2 linked regions of the Bosea sp. 685 genome follow. The protein of the gene in region 2 interacts with the protein of the main gene of each other region in a pairwise test. Links are inferred from orthologs where the notes say so. Each region holds a gene or a part of one and is shown on either strand. Other genes may lie near its edges. The genes, in order: RMR04_RS14750 and RMR04_RS21685.

Evidence for each region.
Region 1: the proteins of RMR04_RS21685 (region 2) and RMR04_RS14750 interact in binary tests that used the Escherichia coli proteins (3 or more experiments, as listed by UniProt). The link is inferred for Bosea sp. 685 from one-to-one orthologs.

What each region holds. Positions count from the first base shown.
Region 1 is NZ_CP134779.1:2,814,046-2,823,092, forward strand. What follows is about bases 1,857-4,666. They hold RMR04_RS14750 (HesB/IscA family protein), read right to left. Parts: upstream 3,555-4,666; coding sequence 3,159-3,554; downstream 1,857-3,158. Other genes in these bases: RMR04_RS14740 (GGDEF domain-containing protein), read left to right, coding at 1,857-2,829; RMR04_RS14745 (TfoX/Sxy family protein), read right to left, coding at 2,789-3,148; RMR04_RS14755 (malate/lactate/ureidoglycolate dehydrogenase), read left to right, coding at 3,739-4,666. Outside these bases: RMR04_RS14735 (DEAD/DEAH box helicase), read left to right, coding at 1-1,552; more of RMR04_RS14740, read left to right, coding at 1,771-1,856; more of RMR04_RS14755, read left to right, coding at 4,667-4,812; RMR04_RS14760 (MmcQ/YjbR family DNA-binding protein), read left to right, coding at 4,827-5,201; RMR04_RS14765 (PhzF family phenazine biosynthesis protein), read right to left, coding at 5,245-6,132; RMR04_RS14770 (hypothetical protein), read right to left, coding at 6,220-6,549; RMR04_RS14775 (SUF system Fe-S cluster assembly protein), read right to left, coding at 6,587-6,925; RMR04_RS14780 (cysteine desulfurase), read right to left, coding at 6,996-8,234; RMR04_RS14785 (tautomerase family protein), read right to left, coding at 8,236-8,439; RMR04_RS14790 (SufB/SufD family protein), read right to left, coding at 8,439-9,047. UniProt on the Escherichia coli protein: Is able to transfer iron-sulfur clusters to apo-ferredoxin. Multiple cycles of [2Fe2S] cluster formation and transfer are observed, suggesting that IscA acts catalytically.
Region 2 is NZ_CP134779.1:4,389,828-4,398,890, forward strand. Bases 3,100-5,925 are described here. They hold RMR04_RS21685 (2Fe-2S iron-sulfur cluster-binding protein), read right to left. Parts: upstream 4,760-5,925; coding sequence 4,439-4,759; downstream 3,100-4,438. Other genes in these bases: RMR04_RS21680 (MFS transporter), read left to right, coding at 3,191-4,429; RMR04_RS21690 (Hpt domain-containing protein), read right to left, coding at 4,976-5,314; RMR04_RS21695 (apolipoprotein A-IV repeat region-like domain-containing protein), read left to right, coding at 5,582-5,925. Also shown: RMR04_RS21655 (HU family DNA-binding protein), read left to right, coding at 1-85; RMR04_RS21660 (vWA domain-containing protein), read left to right, coding at 245-1,420; RMR04_RS21665 (nuclear transport factor 2 family protein), read right to left, coding at 1,433-1,846; RMR04_RS21670 (hypothetical protein), read left to right, coding at 1,967-2,569; RMR04_RS21675 (universal stress protein), read right to left, coding at 2,575-2,997; more of RMR04_RS21695, read left to right, coding at 5,926-9,063. UniProt on the Escherichia coli protein: Ferredoxin are iron-sulfur proteins that transfer electrons in a wide variety of metabolic reactions. Although the function of this ferredoxin is unknown it is probable that it has a role as a cellular electron transfer protein.

The sequences.
Region 1 (9,047 bases), 1.6 Mb from region 2 along the record:
ACTCGGCCTGAGTGAAAAGGTTCTGACTGCGGTCACGACTGCAGGCTACACCACGCCGACCCCGATCCAAGCCCAGGCCATCCCCCACGTTCTCGCCCGCCGCGACGTTCTCGGCATCGCCCAGACCGGTACAGGCAAGACGGCAGCCTTCACCCTGCCCATGCTGACCATTCTGGAAAACGGCCGCGCCCGGGCCCGGATGCCGCGTACCCTGATCCTGGAACCGACACGCGAGCTCGCCGCCCAGGTCGAGGAGAACTTCTCCCGCTACGGCGTCAACCAGAAGCTCTCCGTCGCGCTGCTGATCGGCGGTGTCTCCTTCGGCGACCAGGACGCCAAGATCACCCGCGGCGTTGACGTGCTGATCGCGACGCCCGGCCGCCTGCTCGACCACGTCGAGCGCGGCAAGCTGCTACTCACCGGTGTCGAGCTCCTCGTCATCGACGAGGCCGACCGCATGCTCGACATGGGATTCATCCCCGACATCGAGCGGGTGTGTAAGCTTGTGCCCTTCACGCGGCAGACCTTGTTCTTCACCGCGACGATGCCGCCCGAGATCACGCGCATCAGCGAGCAGTTCCTGCACAATCCGGTGCGCATCGAGGCCTCGCGCCCGGCAACCGCGGCGACCACGATCACGCAGCGCCTGATCGCCTCTAACGGGCAGGATTTCGAGAAGCGCGAGACATTGCGCAAGCTGATCAAGGAAGCCAAGGATCTGCAGAACGCGATCGTGTTCTGCAACCGCAAGCGCGATGTAGCAACGCTGCATAAGTCCTTGCAGAAGCACGGTTTCCCGGCCGTCTCACTTCATGGCGACATGGACCAGTACGCCCGCATGGCGGCGCTGGAATCCTTCCGCACCGGCGAGAACCCGATCCTGGTCGCCAGCGACGTCGCCGCCCGCGGGCTCGACATCCCCGCGGTCAGCCATGTCTTCAACTATGATGTGCCGACCCATGCCGAGGATTACGTCCACCGCATCGGCCGCACCGGCCGCGCCGGCCGCGAGGGTGCCTCTTTCACCATCGTGACGCGCCATGACGAGAAGCTCGTCACGGCGATCGAGAAGCTGATGGGCCAGCCCATCGCCTGGGAAGGCGGCGGCGTCGATACATTGCCGCCCGGCGCTCCGCGCGAGGAGCGCCATGGCGGTCGCGGCGGACGTGGAGAGGATCGCCGTCCGGCGCGTGGCGGTGGCCGTGGTCGCCCCGAGCGCGGCCCTCGCGCCGAGCCCGAGACGACACCGCGCCCGATCCGGGTGGAACGCCCCGCCTCCGATGACGAAGCCGCGCCGCGCCGCCGTCGCCCCGAGGCGGACGGGCCGACGAAGACCAAGATCCGTGGCGAGAGCCCCGCTCCTCAGGCCGCCAAGCCGGAGCGGGCGCCGGAACCTCGTTCAGCCAAGCCGGAGCGCGGCCCCGAGCCTCGCGCCGCCAGGCCTGAGCGCGCTGCTGAGCCGCGTCGGCGCGACGATGATGATGGTCCCAAGGTCAAGGGGCTCGGCGATCATGTGCCGGCCTTCCTGATGCGTCCCGTCAAGGTCGGCTGAATCCCAGAGTCCATAACAGCCTCTAATAAGATCTGACCTTAGGGCATAACCTGGCATTAACTCAGAGGCGTCATGTTTCCCGAATGGCTGCTGTTAGCGCAGCGGCCATGAACGGGCGCATGCCGCCGTTGAGACGGACAGGATGTCCCGCTTCGATGTGCAATCGAGGCTGTCATGGTCGAAAGCCATGAACCGGCTTCATGTCCGGGCTATCGGCAATGAGCGACCACGCGCAGATTTCCGCTCAATCCTGTGATCTGGCCGATCAGGTCGTCGCGGCGATGCGCGAACACGGTTCCCCGGGTTATCCGCGCGCTTTCGAGGTCTGGTACGCCCATCTCAGCGGCGAGATGCCGGCCGTGAGCATGGCGATGAACGCGATCCTCGCCGGCAGCGAGGGCAAGGTCGGTGTCGCCGACATCGACAATCTCTATGAGCGCTTCATCGGCAATGACCGGCTTGCCAAGCAGGCCGAGCGCACGAGCCTCCAAGTGCTGGGCGAGATCGACGGGCTGATGTCGCTGGTCGACAAGACGCTTGTGTCCAGCGAGCGCTATCATGGCCGCCTCTCGGCCATGTCGGAGGACGTGCCGCCGCCGGCCGACCGGCTGAGGCTGCGCGAATGGGTCGAGGCGCTGGTGCTGTCGACGCGCGAGGAGGTCTCCCGCAAGACCCAGCTCGAAGCCCAGCTCCGCAACAGCTCCAACGAGATCCGCAATCTCCGTGAGGCGCTGGAGATGACCCGCGCCGAGGCTCTGACCGATCCGCTGACCGGCCTCGCCAACCGCCGCCATTTTGAGGAAATGCTGCAGAAATCGATCGATCAGGCGACTTTGCGCCGCGAGCCCTTCGCGCTGGTCATGGCCGATATCGACTACTTCAAGAAGTTCAACGACGCCCATGGCCATCTCACCGGCGACCAGGTGCTGCGCCTCGTTGCCCGCACCATGAGGGACAAATTCAAGGAAAAGGCGGTGATCACCCGCTTCGGCGGCGAGGAATTCGCGATCATCCTGCCGGAGGCCGACCTCGTCGCCGGCAAGTTCGGCGCCGAGACCGTGCGCCAGGCCCTGCTGACGCGCGAACTCGTAAAGCGCTCGACCAACGAGAATCTCGGCCGCATCACCATCTCGCTCGGCGTCGCAGGCTATCGTCGCGGCGATACCGCCGGTTCGCTCGTCGACCGCGCCGACCAGGCCCTGATGCAAGCCAAGCGCGACGGCCGCAACCGCACCGTCACCGAAGAGGCGCTCGAAGCCTTGAGCCGCGTAGCTTGAGGCGAGACGCCTTTTGCCGCGCCGCCTCGCGCGCGAGATCCGTCCAGATTCTCAACGTATCCAAGTCATCCAGCGCGGCATCCGGCAGGCTCCAATAGCCGAGCGCGCGCTCACGGCTGCGCGCTTCATAGGTAAAAGGCCGGCAGCCAGCGGCAACGAAGCGCTCCAGCGTCGCAGGAGAGATCTTGAGATAGATGTCACCCTTGAAGACCAGGGCGAAGATCGTCTCGCCGTCATAGACACCGAGACCGCCGAACAACCTGCGCACCCGCACCGGCAAGATATCTGCGAAGAGTTCGCGGATGCCTTCGGCATCCATCGCGGCGGGCTCAGTGCGCCGCGAGCGCGCTCTCGGCGCGGGGCTTGATCTCGACCGATTCGCCGCAGCCGCAGGCCGAGACCTGGTTCGGGTTGTTGAATACGAAGGTCGAGGAGAAGCGGTCGGTCTTGAAGTCGAGCTCGGTGCCGAGCAGGAACAGCACGGCCTTGGCGTCGACGATCACGGTCGCGTCCTTCTCGGAAACGACTTCGTCGCCCTTGGCCGTCTCGCGCGCCACCTCGAAGGTGTATTCCATGCCGGCGCAGCCGCCCTTCTTGACGCCGACCCGCAGGCCGAGCGCCGGAGCGTCGGGATTGTCGAGCGCCGACTGCGCCATGATCTCGCGGATGCGCGAGGCGGCCGCGTCGGTCAGGGAGACCACCTTCAGGCCTGGAATCGAAAACATCAGAGTGTCCCTCCTCGATCGGGTTAAAGGCCCGATGAAGCAAGATTGCAGTCCACAACATAAGGATTGGTGAGCACAACGTCGAGATGCCGGAGTGCACGGCCGTCCTTTCACTGCGCGCATTGCGTGAAGCGCCCGCTCATGCACTGTGGCCGCCTCGAAGAAGGGACGAAGACGACAGACGATGACCTACCGCACGCACCGCCCCGAAGCGCTCCGCGCCCTCATCCGCGACATGGTCACCAAGGCCGGCTGGACGGAAGCCGAGGCGCGGGAGACCGCCGACCATCTCGTCCTGGCCAATCTGAGCGGCCATGACAGCCATGGCGTCGGGATGATCCCGCTCTATTTCCAGTCGCTGGCCGACGGCAATCTGAAGCCGCAATCCAGGCCCCAAGCCCGGCTCGACGCTGCTCCCTTCCTGATCGTCGATGCGCAGGTCGCGCTCGGCCAGCCCGCTGCCCGCAACGCAGTCGAGCAGGCTGGCGCAATGGCGAAGGCCGGCGGTGTCGCGATCCTGAACCTGCTCGATTCCCACCATATCGGCCGCATCGGCCATTATGCGGAAGTTGCTGCCGAAGCCGGGCTGATCTCACTATTCTGGGTCAATGTCGCCGGACGCGCACCGATCGTCGCCCCTTTCGCCGCCAAGGAAGCGCGCTTCGGCACCAACCCGCACGCGATCGGCATTCCGGTGCCGGAGGGCGATCCGATCATCCTCGATTTCGCCACCAGCCGCATGGCCCATGGCAAGGCCCGCGTCGCGCTGAACAAGGGCGTTCCGGTGCCGCCGGGCTACATCATCGACGGCGAGGGCCGGCCGACCACCGACCCCAAGCACGTCTTCCAGCACGCCATCCCGGACCTGCCGCTGGGCGCGCTCCTACCCTTCGGCGACCATAAGGGGGCAGGCCTCTCACTGATCGCGGAACTGCTCTCGGCCGGGCTGATGGGCGCCGCCCGCATCGACGAGAAGCCGCAGAAGAGCTGGATCATCAATTCGCTCTTCGGCGTGCTGATCGACCCTGCCCGGCTGGAGCCCGACGCCTCGCTCCGCAAGAGCCGGATCGAGAGCTATCTTGCCTTCGTGCGCGCCGCCAAACCGCAGGACGAGGCCAATCCCGTCCTGGCGCCGGGCGACAAGGAGCGCGCGACGCGGGTCGAACGGGCCACGGCCGGCATTCCGCTCGACGACGAGACCTGGTCGCAGATCGGTGCGGCGGCGAAGCGCTTCGGCATCGACGCCGAGAGCTACTGAACAGGGCAGCGACGATGACGCTCGCTGAATACGACGCCTTCTGCGCCACCCTCCCCGCCACGAGCCATGTCGTGCAATGGGGCGATGCCCATGTCTGGAAGGTCGGCGGCCAAGTCGGCGGCAAAGTCTTTGCCATCGCCAGGGAGAGCGCGGACGAGGCCTTCGCGGTGACCTTCAAATGCTCCTGGGCGAGCTACGACATCCTGAAGGAGCAGCCGGGCCTGCGCCCTGCCCCCTACCTCGCCTCACGCGGCATGAGCTGGATCCAGCGTCAAACCGATGAGGGCATGCCCGATGAGGTCTTGCTGGACTATCTGCGCGAGAGCCACCGGTTGATCGCCGCCAAGCTGAGCAAACGCGTCCGCGCGGAACTCGGCCTCGAGGCTTGAAACGCGCGGTATCCCGCCGCGATTTCGGACCAGACGAGACTCCTTAGAGCAGCGCCTCGCCGCGCAGCACCGGCACGCAGGAACCGCCGACCGTGGCGCGGATGCCGTCGGGCGCGCGCCAGGCCTTGAGCTTGAGCAGGCTCGGCCGCCCCATCTCGACGCCCTGCGTCAGCGTGAACTCTGCCGTCTCGCCGCCCTGAAGGGATAGCAGGAGCGCAGCCGTCGTGGCGCTGGCGCTGCCGGTTGCGGGATCCTCCCAGGTGCCGCCGAGCGGCGCGAACATCCGCGCCCGGATCGTGGCGCCGTCGCGGGCATAGATGAACAGCGCGAGCCGGCCCTCGAGCGCGGGCGTCGCGTCACGCAGGGCCCGGAAGGCCGCGATGTCCGGCAGCGCCTTCGACAATGCATCCGCGGCGACCTCGGCAAGGACGAAATGCACACCGACCGAAGCGCGGACCGGACGATGGTTGGCGACCACGATGTCGGAGGGCTGGAGACCGGCGCAGGCCGCGATCCCCTCGACCAGCAACTCTATTCCCGTGGAGAGAGCCTGGGGCGCGGCGATGGTGGCGCCCTGAACCTCGCCTTGCGCGTTGCTGGCGACCCTGACCTCGACCAGCCCGGCCAACTCCTCAAAGCGCAGCACACTGTCGCGATCCCGCCCATGGCGGGCCAGGACGAAGGCAGTGCCGACATTGGGATGTCCGGCGAAGGGCATCTCGTGACTGCGCGTAAAAATGCGCACGCGGGCGTCGTTGGCGGCATCGCTCGGCGGCAGGACGAAGGTCGTCTCGCTGTAGTTCATCTCCGCCGCAAGCGACTGCATCTCAGCATCCGAGAGACCGCGCGCATCGGTGAAGACGGCAAGCTGGTTTCCGCCGAAACGGGTCTCGGTGAAGACGTCGACGGTCTCATAGGCATATTTGCGCATGGCTGGCTCCGGCGGGCGGCATCACGCCCCGGCTTCAGATGCCACCGTTTCGCGGCTCGCAGAAATGAACAAAGCGAATGCGATCGATCAGAGCAGGAAATGGAGCCCAAAACCGAGAATGATGAAGCCGGCCGCGACGACCTGCGCCACGAAAAGCGGCTTCAACCGAAAGGCTTGTTCCGCATGCAAGCCGGCGCGCTCCGCGCGGGACATACGTTCGCGCGCCTTGAACTGCGCGGCAAGGCCGCTGCTCGCCCCGTCGCGTTCCAGGTCCATGCGCACCGCGATGAAGCCGATGACGAGGCCGAGGATGCCGAGACCGAAGAAACCGACCAGCCGCAAGGCGCCATAGGTCACGCCAAGCAGCAGCGCCGCCAGGATCGGAAAAGCGACGTAATCCCACTTCGTCATGCGCATGATGCCATCATGCATGCGCAGCGGGAGAGCGTCCAGCTCACCACATATCGAGTGCTACTCTCGCCTCGTCGGACATGCGCGACTGGTCCCAAGGCGGATCGAAGGTCATGTTGACGGTCACGCCCGAGACGCCCGGCACGGTGCTGACAGCGTTCTCCACCCAGCCCGGCATCTCGCCGGCGACGGGACAGCCCGGCGCGGTCAGTGTCATGTCGATCGCGACCTGGCGATCATCAGCGATGTCGACGCGATAGATCAGGCCGAGTTCGTAGATGTCGGACGGGATTTCGGGATCGTAGACCGTCTTCAGCGCGGCGACGATGTCGTCGGTGAGCCGATCGATCTCCTCGGGCGGCAGGCTGGAGCTCGCGCCCATGGTCGGCGCATTCGGCTTCAGTTCCTCGGCAGTATCGGTCATCGCTCATTCCAGTTCAGGCGATCAGCCGTCACGCAAACAGCGTTTCGGCCTTCCGCAGGGCTTCGACCAGTTTATCGACTTCCTCGAGCGTGTTGTAGAGCCCGAATGAAGCGCGGCAGGTCGATGTCACTCCATATCGGGCCAGAAGCGGCATGGCGCAATGGGTGCCGGCCCGAACCGCGACGCCGGCCCGGTCGATCACGGTCGCGACATCATGGGCATGGGCGCCCTTCATCTCGAAGGCGATGATGGCGCCCTTCTGCCGGGCCTTGCCGAATATGCGGATCGAGTTCATCTCGCCGAGCCGCTTCATGGCGTAGTCGTTGAGGCTCGCCTCATGCGCCGCGATGTTCTCACGGCCGAGCGCCATCATGTAGTCGAGCGCCGCGCCCAGACCGACCGCCTCGATGATCGCCGGCGTGCCGGATTCGAAGCGGTGCGGCGGGTCGTTATAGGTGATCGCGTCCTCGCTGACGGTGACGATCATCTCGCCGCCGCCTTCATAGGGCGGCAGCTTTTCCAGCCATTCACGCTTGCCCCAGAGCACGCCGGAGCCGGTCGGCCCATAGGTCTTGTGCCCGGTGAAGCAGTAGAAATCGCAGCCCAGCGCCTGCACGTCGACAGGCAGATGCACCGCACCCTGGCTGCCGTCGACGACCAGCGGGATCTTGTAGGCCCGGCAGATCGCCGCGACCTCCGCGATCGGCACGATCGTGCCGATCGCGTTCGAGATATGCGTCAGCGAGACCACCTTGGTGCGCGGCGTGATCAGCTTCTCGAACTCCTCGACGAGGAAATTGCCGTCCTCGTCGACCGGAGCCCATTTGATCACCGCGCCTTGCCGCTCGCGCCAATAGTGCCAGGGCACGATATTGGAGTGGTGCTCCAGGATCGAGAGGATGATCTCGTCACCCTCCTGGATCTTCAGATAGCGCCCGAGCGAGGATGCGACCGTGTTCAGCGAGCCTGTCGAGGAGCGCGTGAAGACGATCTCCTCCAGATGCGCCGCGTTGAGGAAGCGCCGGACGCTCTCGCGGGCCGCCTCATAGGCTTCGGTCGAGGCGTTGGCGAGGTAGTGCAGGCCGCGATGGACATTGGCGTAGTCCTCGCGCATCAGCTTCGTCATCGCCTCGATCACGACCTCGGGCTTCTGCGCAGAGGCCGCATTGTCGAGATAGACCAATGGCTTGCCGTAGACTTCTCGCGACAGGATGGTGAAATCCTTGCGGACCGCCTCGACGTCGTAAGGTTTCGCCATCGCGTTCATGTCACGCCTTTCCCGGCTCGCGCGGCTTGTCGACAAGGGCGCCGGCATGGCCCCAGTTCTCGCGCTCGATCTCCTGGATCACGATATGCGTGTTCGCGGGATTCTTGCCGAGCACGCGCACCAGCGTGTCGGTGAACTCCTTGACGATCTCCGCCTTCTGCTCGCGGGTCGCGCCCTTGGTGATCTGGAGATTGATGTAGGGCATCAGACCGCGCTCACCACCGAGGAGGCTTCGCGCAGGGAAAGCCAGGCTTCGATCTCGGCCATGACGAAGGCGCGCAGATCCTCGTCAGTCACGAACTCGACCGCCTCACCGGCGAAAGCCTGCAGCACCAGGGCTTCGGCCTGCGGCCGCGGCAGGCCGCGCGCCATCAGGTAGAAGAGTTGCTCGCCATCCATCTGCGCGACGGTCGCGCCATGGCCGCAGACCACGTCGTCGGCGAAGATTTCGAGCTCCGGCTTGTTGAACATCGAGGCGCCGTCGTTCAGCAGCAGCGTGTTGCTCTTCATGCCGCCATCGGTCTTCTGCGCATGGGGGCGCACGATGACCTTGCCCTGGAAAACACCGGTGGCCTCGCCGCCGATGATGTTCTTGAACAGCTCGCGGCTGACACCGTGAGGCACCGCATGGTCCATCACCAAAGTGACGTCGGAATGCTCGGCTCCGCCAAGCAGATTAACGCCCCGCAGGCCGATCTCGCTGTGTTCGCCGGCATATTTCACGAAATATTGCTGGCGCAGCGTGGCCGCCTTGCAGACCAGCGCAAAGCTCTCGAACTTGGCGTGAGCGCCGACTGTCGCGAGCAGGCTCTG
Region 2 (9,063 bases):
CTCGACCGGCGCGATGATCAAGGTTCCGGCCAAGACGGTCGTCAAGTTCAAGGTGACCAAGGATCTCGCTGACGCCGTCGCGTAATCTATCGTTTCCCTCCCCGCCATCCCGGACCAGCGGCGCCGCCGCCCGGACCCGAGATGGCGGCGGAGGGAACGATGCCCGTCGCCAGGCTATGGCGATCACACCAGGATGTGCGCAAGCGCGGCTTGACCGCAGGCTCCGGCCCCGCACATTAGCCTGATGTTCCTCCGCCTGTTCACAGAGCTGCGCGCCAACAAGGTTCCCGTCACGCTGCGGGAATATCTGGCGCTGCTGGAAGGCGTCGAGGCCGACCTCGCCGAGCACCGCGTCGAGGAGTTCTACTATCTCGCCCGCTGTTGCCTGGTGAAGGACGAGCGCCATCTCGACCGCTTCGACCAGGTCTTCGCCCAGGTCTTCAAGGGCATGGAGACGCTTCAGCAGGCCATCGAGCAGGCCGGCATCCCCGAGGAGTGGCTGCGCAAGCTCGCCGAGAAATACCTCACCGATGAAGAGAAGGCGCAGCTCGAGGCGCTCGGCTGGGAGAAGCTCTGGGAGACGCTGAAGCTGCGGCACGCGGAGCAGAAGGGCCGCCATCAGGGCGGCTCGAAATGGATCGGCACCGCCGGCACCTCGCCCTATGGCGCTTATGGCTACAATCCCGAAGGCGTCCGTATCGGCCAGGACAAGAACCGCAATTTCCGCGCGGTGAAGGTCTGGGACAAGCGCGAATTCAAGGATTTCGACGACACCCGCGAGCTTGGCGTGCGCAACCTGCGCATCGCGCTGCGCCGCCTGCGCAAATTCGCCCGCACCGGCGCAGCCGAAGAGCTCGACCTCGATTCGACGATCTCAGAGACCGCGCGGCACGGCTATCTCGACGTGAAATTGCGGCCCGAGCGGCGCAACGCCGTGAAGGTATTGCTCTTCCTCGATGTCGGCGGCTCGATGGACTGGCATGTCGAGCTGGCCGAGGAGCTGTTCTCGGCGGCCCGCGCCGAATTCAAGCATTTCGAGCATTTCTACTTCCACAACTGCCCCTATGAGCGGGTCTGGCGCGAGAATCGCCGCCGGCACGACCAGGTCATCCCGACCTGGGACATCCTGCGGACCTATCCGGCCGATTACCGCGTCGTCTTCGTCGGCGACGCCTCGATGAGCCCCTATGAGATCGCGATGCCGGGCGGCTCGGTCGAGCATTGGAACGAGGAGGCGGGCCAGGTCTGGCTGGAGCGATTGACGGGACGTTTCCAAAAATCTGTCTGGCTCAACCCGGTGCAGCAGCATCTCTGGAGCTACACCCAGTCGATCCGCCAGATCGGCGGGCTGATGGCCGGCCGCATGTTCCCGCTGACGCTGGACGGGCTGGACGGGGCGATGAAGGTGCTGGCGCGCTAGCCTCCCCCATCATCATGGAAAAGCACGTGTCGGCGTTCCCTGATGAAAAACCATCTGCCAGCTATCGTCGATCAACTTCCAGATCGAGCTTCGAAGCGAATGCACCTCGATTTCATCGACTGTGCTTCGGCGCATCGACCGATATGTCAGTAACGCTACGCCCTCGGCGAGCAAGCAAACGCGGAAATCGCGGGCCGTTCGCTCAACCGAAGCGTCTTGATCCGTTTCGCCGGCGAGCGCCTCCATCGTTTGGTACTTGTCGTAGATTCGGCCTGAACGACCGAACTCCACGAAGTCGTCGGCAAGCAAGGCCATGACATCCGCCCGCGAAGCGCGAGCCTGAGACATCAACAATCGCTCTTCAAGCTCTCGTAACGACACAAGAAGCGATTCCGTCTCAGCGTTGAGTGGACCGCCATCAACCATGCAGCCTCCAATCGTGACCGTCCCGAGCCGCCACCAGCGGTTCCTCGCGCCCCTTCGGCAGAGGGTCTCCTGATATGGTGGTCGAGACAAGCGCTGGCTAAGCCGCTAAGGCTCGCGGCCATGCAGCCTCACCATGACGACGACACCCCTCCCCCGGTCTGGCGCCAGCGCCCGAAGCCGATCGGTTTCGAGATCGCCTACAGGCTCGACGGCGACGCGCTGGAGATCGACACCACCCGCAAGGTCGATCGCGTCAGGCTGGCGGCAATCGAGCAGGTCCGCTTCTTCTACGCGCCCGGCAATATCAGCTCGAAGGGCTACAAGACGCAGCTGCGCCTCAGCGACGGCAAGAACATCACCTTCGGCAACCTGTCCTGGCGCTCGCTGACCGATGTCGAGCGCGACGACGCCGGCTACCACGCCTTCGTCACGGCGCTCGCAGGCGAGGTCCAGCGCGCCAACCCCAAGGCCCGTTTCGTCGCCGGCAAGCCCTTCGCGCTCTGGCTGGCGCTTGCCTTCGTCGGCGGGCTGTCCCTGCTGATGCTGGCCTATTTCACCGCGCGCGCCTTCCAGCAGGGCGCGTATGCGGCCGGCTGGCTCGGCGTGCTGCTGGCGGCGGCCTCGTACTGGCAGGTCGGGCCGATGATCAGGCTGAACCGGCCGCGCGACCTGACAAGCGGCGAGGTGCCCGACGAGCTGGTGCCCGGAGGACGGGCGGGCTGAACCGCCTACCGCACGACCAGGACAGAGCATTTCGCCCGCCGGACGATGGTCGAGGCGTTGGAGCCGATGACATAGGCCAAGATGCCGGGCTCATGCGAGCCGATGACGATCAGGTCGGCGCCGCTGGCGTCGGCCTCGGCCAGAACCTCGCCATGGACGGAGCCGACCAGCACCTTGGCCGAGACCAACTCGGGCGGCAGCGGCACGGCGGCGGCAATGGTGGCGAGCTTCGCCTCGGCGTCGCTCTGCTGCTCCGAATCGAAATCGGCCGGCACGAACTCCATATAGGTGATCGGTACGAGCGAGCGGACATAGACCAGCCTGATCGTGCCGCCGGACGTTTCGGCGAAGGCAACAGCCGCGGCGATCGCGGGATCGGCCAGATCGGCCTCGGCGAGATCGACAGGAACCAGAATCGATTTGTACATCGCATTCTCCTGGTTGTTGGCGTCGTGACGTCCTGCTTTCGCGACCGCATCATACCACGATCCGCTGCGAACCACGCATGTGCATGGGCGCCATGACGGAACGGAATTGACGCTCCCGCGCCCGGCCTTAAGAGTACCGCGGCACGCTAGAGGCTGTTCCTCTACTAGGCTGTTCCTCTTGCCAGGCCGTCCGATGATCGACGCCCCTTCCGCCCCGCGCGGCTTCAGGACGCTCCTGCAATCCCCGACCGTCTTCCTGATGGTGTTGGCCTTCGTGAACTGGCTCGGTTTTGCCAGCTGGAACGCCCTGATCAATAATTTCTCCAAGGAAGCCGCCGGCTTCACCGGCCAGGATATCGGCATCCTGCAGTCGGTGCGCGAGATTCCGGGCTTCCTCGCCTTCACCGCCATCATCCTGTTCTGGATCATGCGCGAGCAGATGCTGGCCTATCTCAGCCTGGTGACGCTCGGCATCGGCATCGCCATCACAGGCTTCTATCCGACGCTGGGCGGGCTGCTGCTGACCACGACCGTGATGTCGCTCGGCTTCCACTATTACGAGACCTCGCAGCAATCGCTGCAGCTCCAGCTCCTGCCGAAAGCAGAAGCGCCGCGGCTGCTCGGCAAGGTCGCCGGCGCGTCCGCGATGGCACAGCTCCTCGCCTTCGGGTCGATCGCCGTGGTCTGGCGGGTTTTCCAGCCGGGCTATGTCGTCGTCTTCATGGTCGCGGGCCTCGCCACGGCGACGTTGGCGTTGGTGGTCTGGCTGCTGTTTCCGCGCTTTCAGGGCACGATTCCGCAGAACAAGGGCTTCGTGCTGCGCAAGCGCTACTGGCTCTACTATGCGCTGACCTTCATGTCGGGCGCGCGCCGGCAGATCTTCATGGCGTTCGGTGGCTTCCTGTTGGTCGAGCGCTTCGGCTACGACGTCTCGGCCACGGCGACGCTGCTGCTGGCGACCTATGGCATCAACACCTTCATGGGGCCGATGCTCGGCAAGCTCGTCGGGCGGGTTGGCGAGCGCGCCACGATCCAGATGGAGAACGTCTCGCTGGTCGCGGTCTTCGTCGGCTATGCGCTGGCGAGCCGCGGGCATTTCGCCGAACTGGGTTATATCGTCGCCGGCTCGCTCTTCGTCATCGACGGCATCTTCACCACGCTGATGCTGGCCCAGCGCACCTATTTCCAGAAGATCGCCGATCCCGCCGACATCGCGCCGACTTCGGCGGTCGCCTTCACCATCAACCACATCGCAGCGGTCTTCCTGCCGGTGACCTTCGGGCTGATCTGGATCTACGACCCGGCAATCGTCTTCATCATCGGCGCAGGCGTCGCGACCGTGTCGCTCTCGCTCGCCTTCCTCGTGCCGCGCCATCCAGCGCCTGGCAACGAAACCACGATGACGCAGGCCGTTCCCGTCGCCGCGGAATGAGCGAAAGAGTCAGCCCTGCCGGGCCGGCGTCCGCACGATCAAGCCGTCGAGATCGTCCTTGACCCTGATCTGGCAGGACAGCCGCGAGGTCGGGCGCACGTCGAAGGCGAAATCGAGCATGTCCTCCTCCATCGACTCCGGATGGCCGGTCTTGGTGGCCCAGGCGTCATCGACATAGACATGGCAGGTGGCGCAGGCGCAGGCGCCGCCGCATTCGGCCTCGATGCCGGGAATGCCGTTGCGCACGGCGACTTCCATCACGGTGGAACCGGTCTCGCCCTCGACGGTCCGGCTTTCCCCTTGAGCGTCGATGAAGGTGATCTTGGGCATCATGAACTCCAGCGGGCGAATGACGCGCTCCGCTTAGAGCATTTCCAATAGTCGAGGAAAGGACTTTTCCAACAGGAGCGGAAAGGGGCCGGAGCGTTTTCGAGCGAAGTGGGCACCGGTTCGCGTGAAGAAAACGCGTTAGAGTAAAAACCAGAGCGGTTGAACGACCCAATCGGATCGGAAACGGCTCTGGCGTTACTCAGGAGTTGATGCCGCTCAGGCCGCGCAGTCGAGCCGTGAGATCGCGGCGCGCGCCTCGGCGGCGGCCAGGGCCAGGGCGTCCATCGCGGTTTCCGTCCGGCGCGAATCCGGTTCGGCCAGATGCTGCTCGATCGCGTCGGCCGCATCGGCGACCTGCCAGGCTCCGATGGCGCGGGCCGCGCCCTTCAGGGTATGGGCTGCGTCCATCCGGGTCTGGGCGTCGGCGCCGGCATGGATGGTGCGCAGATGGCGGACGCATTGCTGCGCGAAGAGGGCGAGAAGCTCGCGCTCCAACGCATGGTCGCCGCCGGTCTGGCGGGCGAGATGAGCGAGGTCGATGGCGGTCTGGGGCATTTCAGGCTCGAGGCGATGACGTTCGGAGAGCCGCGGATGCGGCGGTTCTAGCTGCAAACAAGCGCCATCATGGTGAACGAGGCGTTAACGACGTTTGTGAATCAGCCACTCAAATGGGTTCCCATCACCAGGTGCGTCCACTACCCTTCACAACTGGTAAATGATGGGCGCAGTGTCCTTCCGTAGCGAGAGAGCCAGAGGCGGCTCGCGATCGCGGCGAAGGCACGAGCGGGCGCCCATCGGCAGTGGCGTAGCGAGGCGGCAAGCATGACCCGGCAAAAAAAGCTCCAAGACCCGACCGAAGCCGCGATGTCGGCGATCGAAGAGGCGCTGCGGCTGGACCAGCCGAAGGACGACGCCGAGACCGGCACGGCAGCCGAGCCCAAGCTGCCCATGACCGCCGACACCGATTTGAAGATCGAGCTTCCCCGCGTCGAAACGGCTGCGCCCGTCCAGCCGCAGCAGGCTGCGCCCCCGCCGCAATCGACGCAGCGCCCGCTGATCGCGCCCGATACGAGCCGCGTCGCCAATGACGACCGGCGCGATTCGAGCTCGCTGGTCCAGGCCTTCTCCGCCCGCCCCTCCTTGCGTCCCTACTGGTTTGCTGCGCTCGCCTCGCTCGGCTGGCTCGGCGGCGCCTTCTTCCTGCTGGTCAGCCGCTACGGCACCCTCTCCAACGGCCTCTCCGAGCGTCTCACCGCCTTCGGTATCGGCGAGTGGACGCTGCTGGCGCTCTTTGCCGGCGCGCCCGTGATCTTCTTTTTCGTCCTGGCAGCGCTCTACCGGCGCACCCAGGAGATGCGCCTCGTCTCGCGCGCCATGACCGAAGTCGCCCTGCGGCTCGCCGAACCCGAGATCGTCGGCGCCGATTCCATCCTCTCGCTCAGCCAGACCATCCGCCGCGAAGTCGCCGCGATGGGTGACGGCATCGAGCGCGCGGTGGCGCGCGCCGGCGAGCTGGAGACGATCGTGCGCGGCGAGATCGCCACGCTGGAGCGCGCCTATGCCGATAACGAGATCCGGCTGCGCTCGCTGATCGACGAACTCGTGACGCAGCGCGAAGCGGTCGTCGGCAATGCCGAGCGTGTGAAATTCGCCATCAGCGGCGCCCATGAGAGCCTGTCCAAGGACCTCGACAACGCCAGCCGCGTCATCGCCGAGGCCGTCACCCAGGCCGGCGACAGAGTCACCGGCTCGCTCGGCGAAAAGGGCGACCAGATCACGCTGGCGCTGGGACGCGCCGGCGAACGCATGGTCGACGAGATCAGCGGCCGCGGCAACGACCTTGTCGAGCGCCTGCAGATCACCTCCGGCGAAGTCAGCGAGCGGCTGGCGGGAGCCAGCGACAACCTGTCGACGCTGCTCGACGGCCGCGCCCAGGAGATCGCGACCTCGCTGGAACGCACCGGCGCCATCCTCACCGAGGGCCTGACCACGGGCGCCAAGGACGTGACCCGCGCCATCAGCGAGACCGGCACGCAGGTCGCCGATTCGCTGGCCCAGCGCGCCGAGACCGTCAACGAGACGCTGCGCCTCACCGGCGAAGGCCTCGCCAAAGAAATCTCGACCCGCGGCGCCGATGTCGCCGAGCGCTTCGAAACCTCCAGCCGCGGCATGATCGCGCTGATCGAGGGGCATAGCGAGGCGCTCGGCGCCAAGCTCGCGGAAACCGGCGAAACCCTGCGCGCCTCGCTCTCCGAGGAAGGCGAAAGCGTCACGACGCGTCTTGCCGAGGTCGGACGCGGCGTCCACGGCCTGCTCAGCCGCCAGAACGAACATATCGCCTCGCGCCTGCTCGAGATCGGCGAGAGCGTGAACAGCCTGATCGGTACCCAGGGCGAGACCCTGGTGACACGCCTGAACGAGACGGCGCGGACGGTCGACGACGTGCTGCGCGAGCGCAGCGACGCCATCATCCTGCGCGTCGACGAGGCCGGAAAGTCGATCGGCGATACCGTCAGCCGCCACGGCCAGGATCTGACCTCGCGCATCACCGAGGTCGGCGCCTCGGTCCACGGGCTCTTCACCGAACAGGGCGGCAGCCTGGTGACGCGCCTGGCGGAAACCGGCGAGACCGTCCACGCGCTGCTCGACGACCAGGCGGACAAGCTGGTCTCGCGCGTTTCGGGCGCCGGCAATGAGGCCGTCAAGCTGCTCGATGGCCATAGCGAAACCCTGGTCTCGCGCGTCACCGGTGCGGGCCAGGAGGTGCGGGGGCTGCTCGCGGCTCAAAGCGAAGCCCTGGTCTCGCTTGTGTCGGGCGCGGGCAAGGATGTCGTCGCGCTGATGAACGAGCAGAGCGACGCCCTCGTCACGCGCGTCTCCAACGCTGGCGGCGAGACCGTCAGGCTGCTCGACAGCCGCAGCGAGGCGCTGGTGTCGCGCGTGTCCGGGGCGGGACAGGATGTCGACAGCCTGCTCGAGGCGCGCACCCAATCCCTCGTCTCGCGGCTCGGACAGGCCACGCAGGAGATCGACGTCCTCGTCGGCAAGCATGGCGATGCGCTGGTCGAGCGTCTCGGCCAGGCGGGCGAGCAGCTTCACGGCCTGATCGGCACGCAGAGCGCCGCCCTGATCTCGGGCCTGTCGGAGACCGGCTCGCGCGTCAGCGCGCTGCTCGACGAGCAGGCCGGCGCGATGACCGTCAAGGTTTCGCAGGCCGGGCTCGAAATCAAGGATCTGCTCGGCAATGAGAGCCAGGCCCTGGTGATGCGCATCACCGATGTCGGGCGCTCCGTGCATGGCGTGCTGACTGAGCGCAGCAGCGCCCTGATCACCAGGCTCGGCGAGACCGGCGATTCCGTGAACCGCCAGCTCGACGAGCAGGCGACGGCGTTGACTGAACGGGTCAAGCTGGCGACCGACGGCGCCCGCGCCGCGCTCGACGAGCAGCAGAGCGGCTTCCTCACCCGGCTGGGCGAGACCGGCGACCAGGTCGGCGCGCTCCTGGGCGAGCAGCGCGAGGCGATGGTCCGCGATCTCGTCTCGACCGGCCGCGAGGTCCACGGCCTGCTCGGCGAGCAGAGCGAGGATCTGGCCCGGCGCATGACGGACGCCACCCGCGCCCTGACCGAGACCATCAATGTCGATGGTCGCCATGTCGCCGAGCGCGTCACCGAGGCCACGCAAGGCCTGCGCGACACCTTCACCATCCATGCCGAGGACGCCCGGACCCTGCTCGCCGGCACCGGCCGCGAGATCGTGCTGGCGCTCACGCAGCAGGGCGGCCGCGTCAACGAGGCGCTCGCCGCCAACGCCGAATCGATGCTGCGTTCGGTCGAGAGCCGCTCGCAGGCGCTCAACGAGGCGCTCGCCGGCAAGCATGACGCGCTGATCCAGCTCTTCGACGCGCAGGGCCGCGAGATCACGGACGGTCTCGGCGCACGGCTCGCAGCCTTCGAGGACATCGTGCTCAACCAGGGCGGCGCGCTTGCCTCGAGGCTTGCCGACAATGCCCGCGGCTTCACCGACACCGTGACGACGCGCCTCGCCCAGGTCGAGCGCCTGCTCACCCATGAAGGCCAGGCGCTCGCCGACAAGGTCGGGGCACGTTCCAACGAGGCCTCCGAGCTCCTGGCGGCGCGGACGACCGAGGCCGCCCAGGCGATGGAACTCCAGATCCGGGTCTTCGAGGAACGCTCCAGCGCCAAGAGCGCCGAGATCGGGCAGTCGCTCGACGGGCTGATCGCGCGGATCGACGGCAATCTCGGCTCGCGGGCGACCGCGCTCAACGAGGCCCTGGTCGAGCG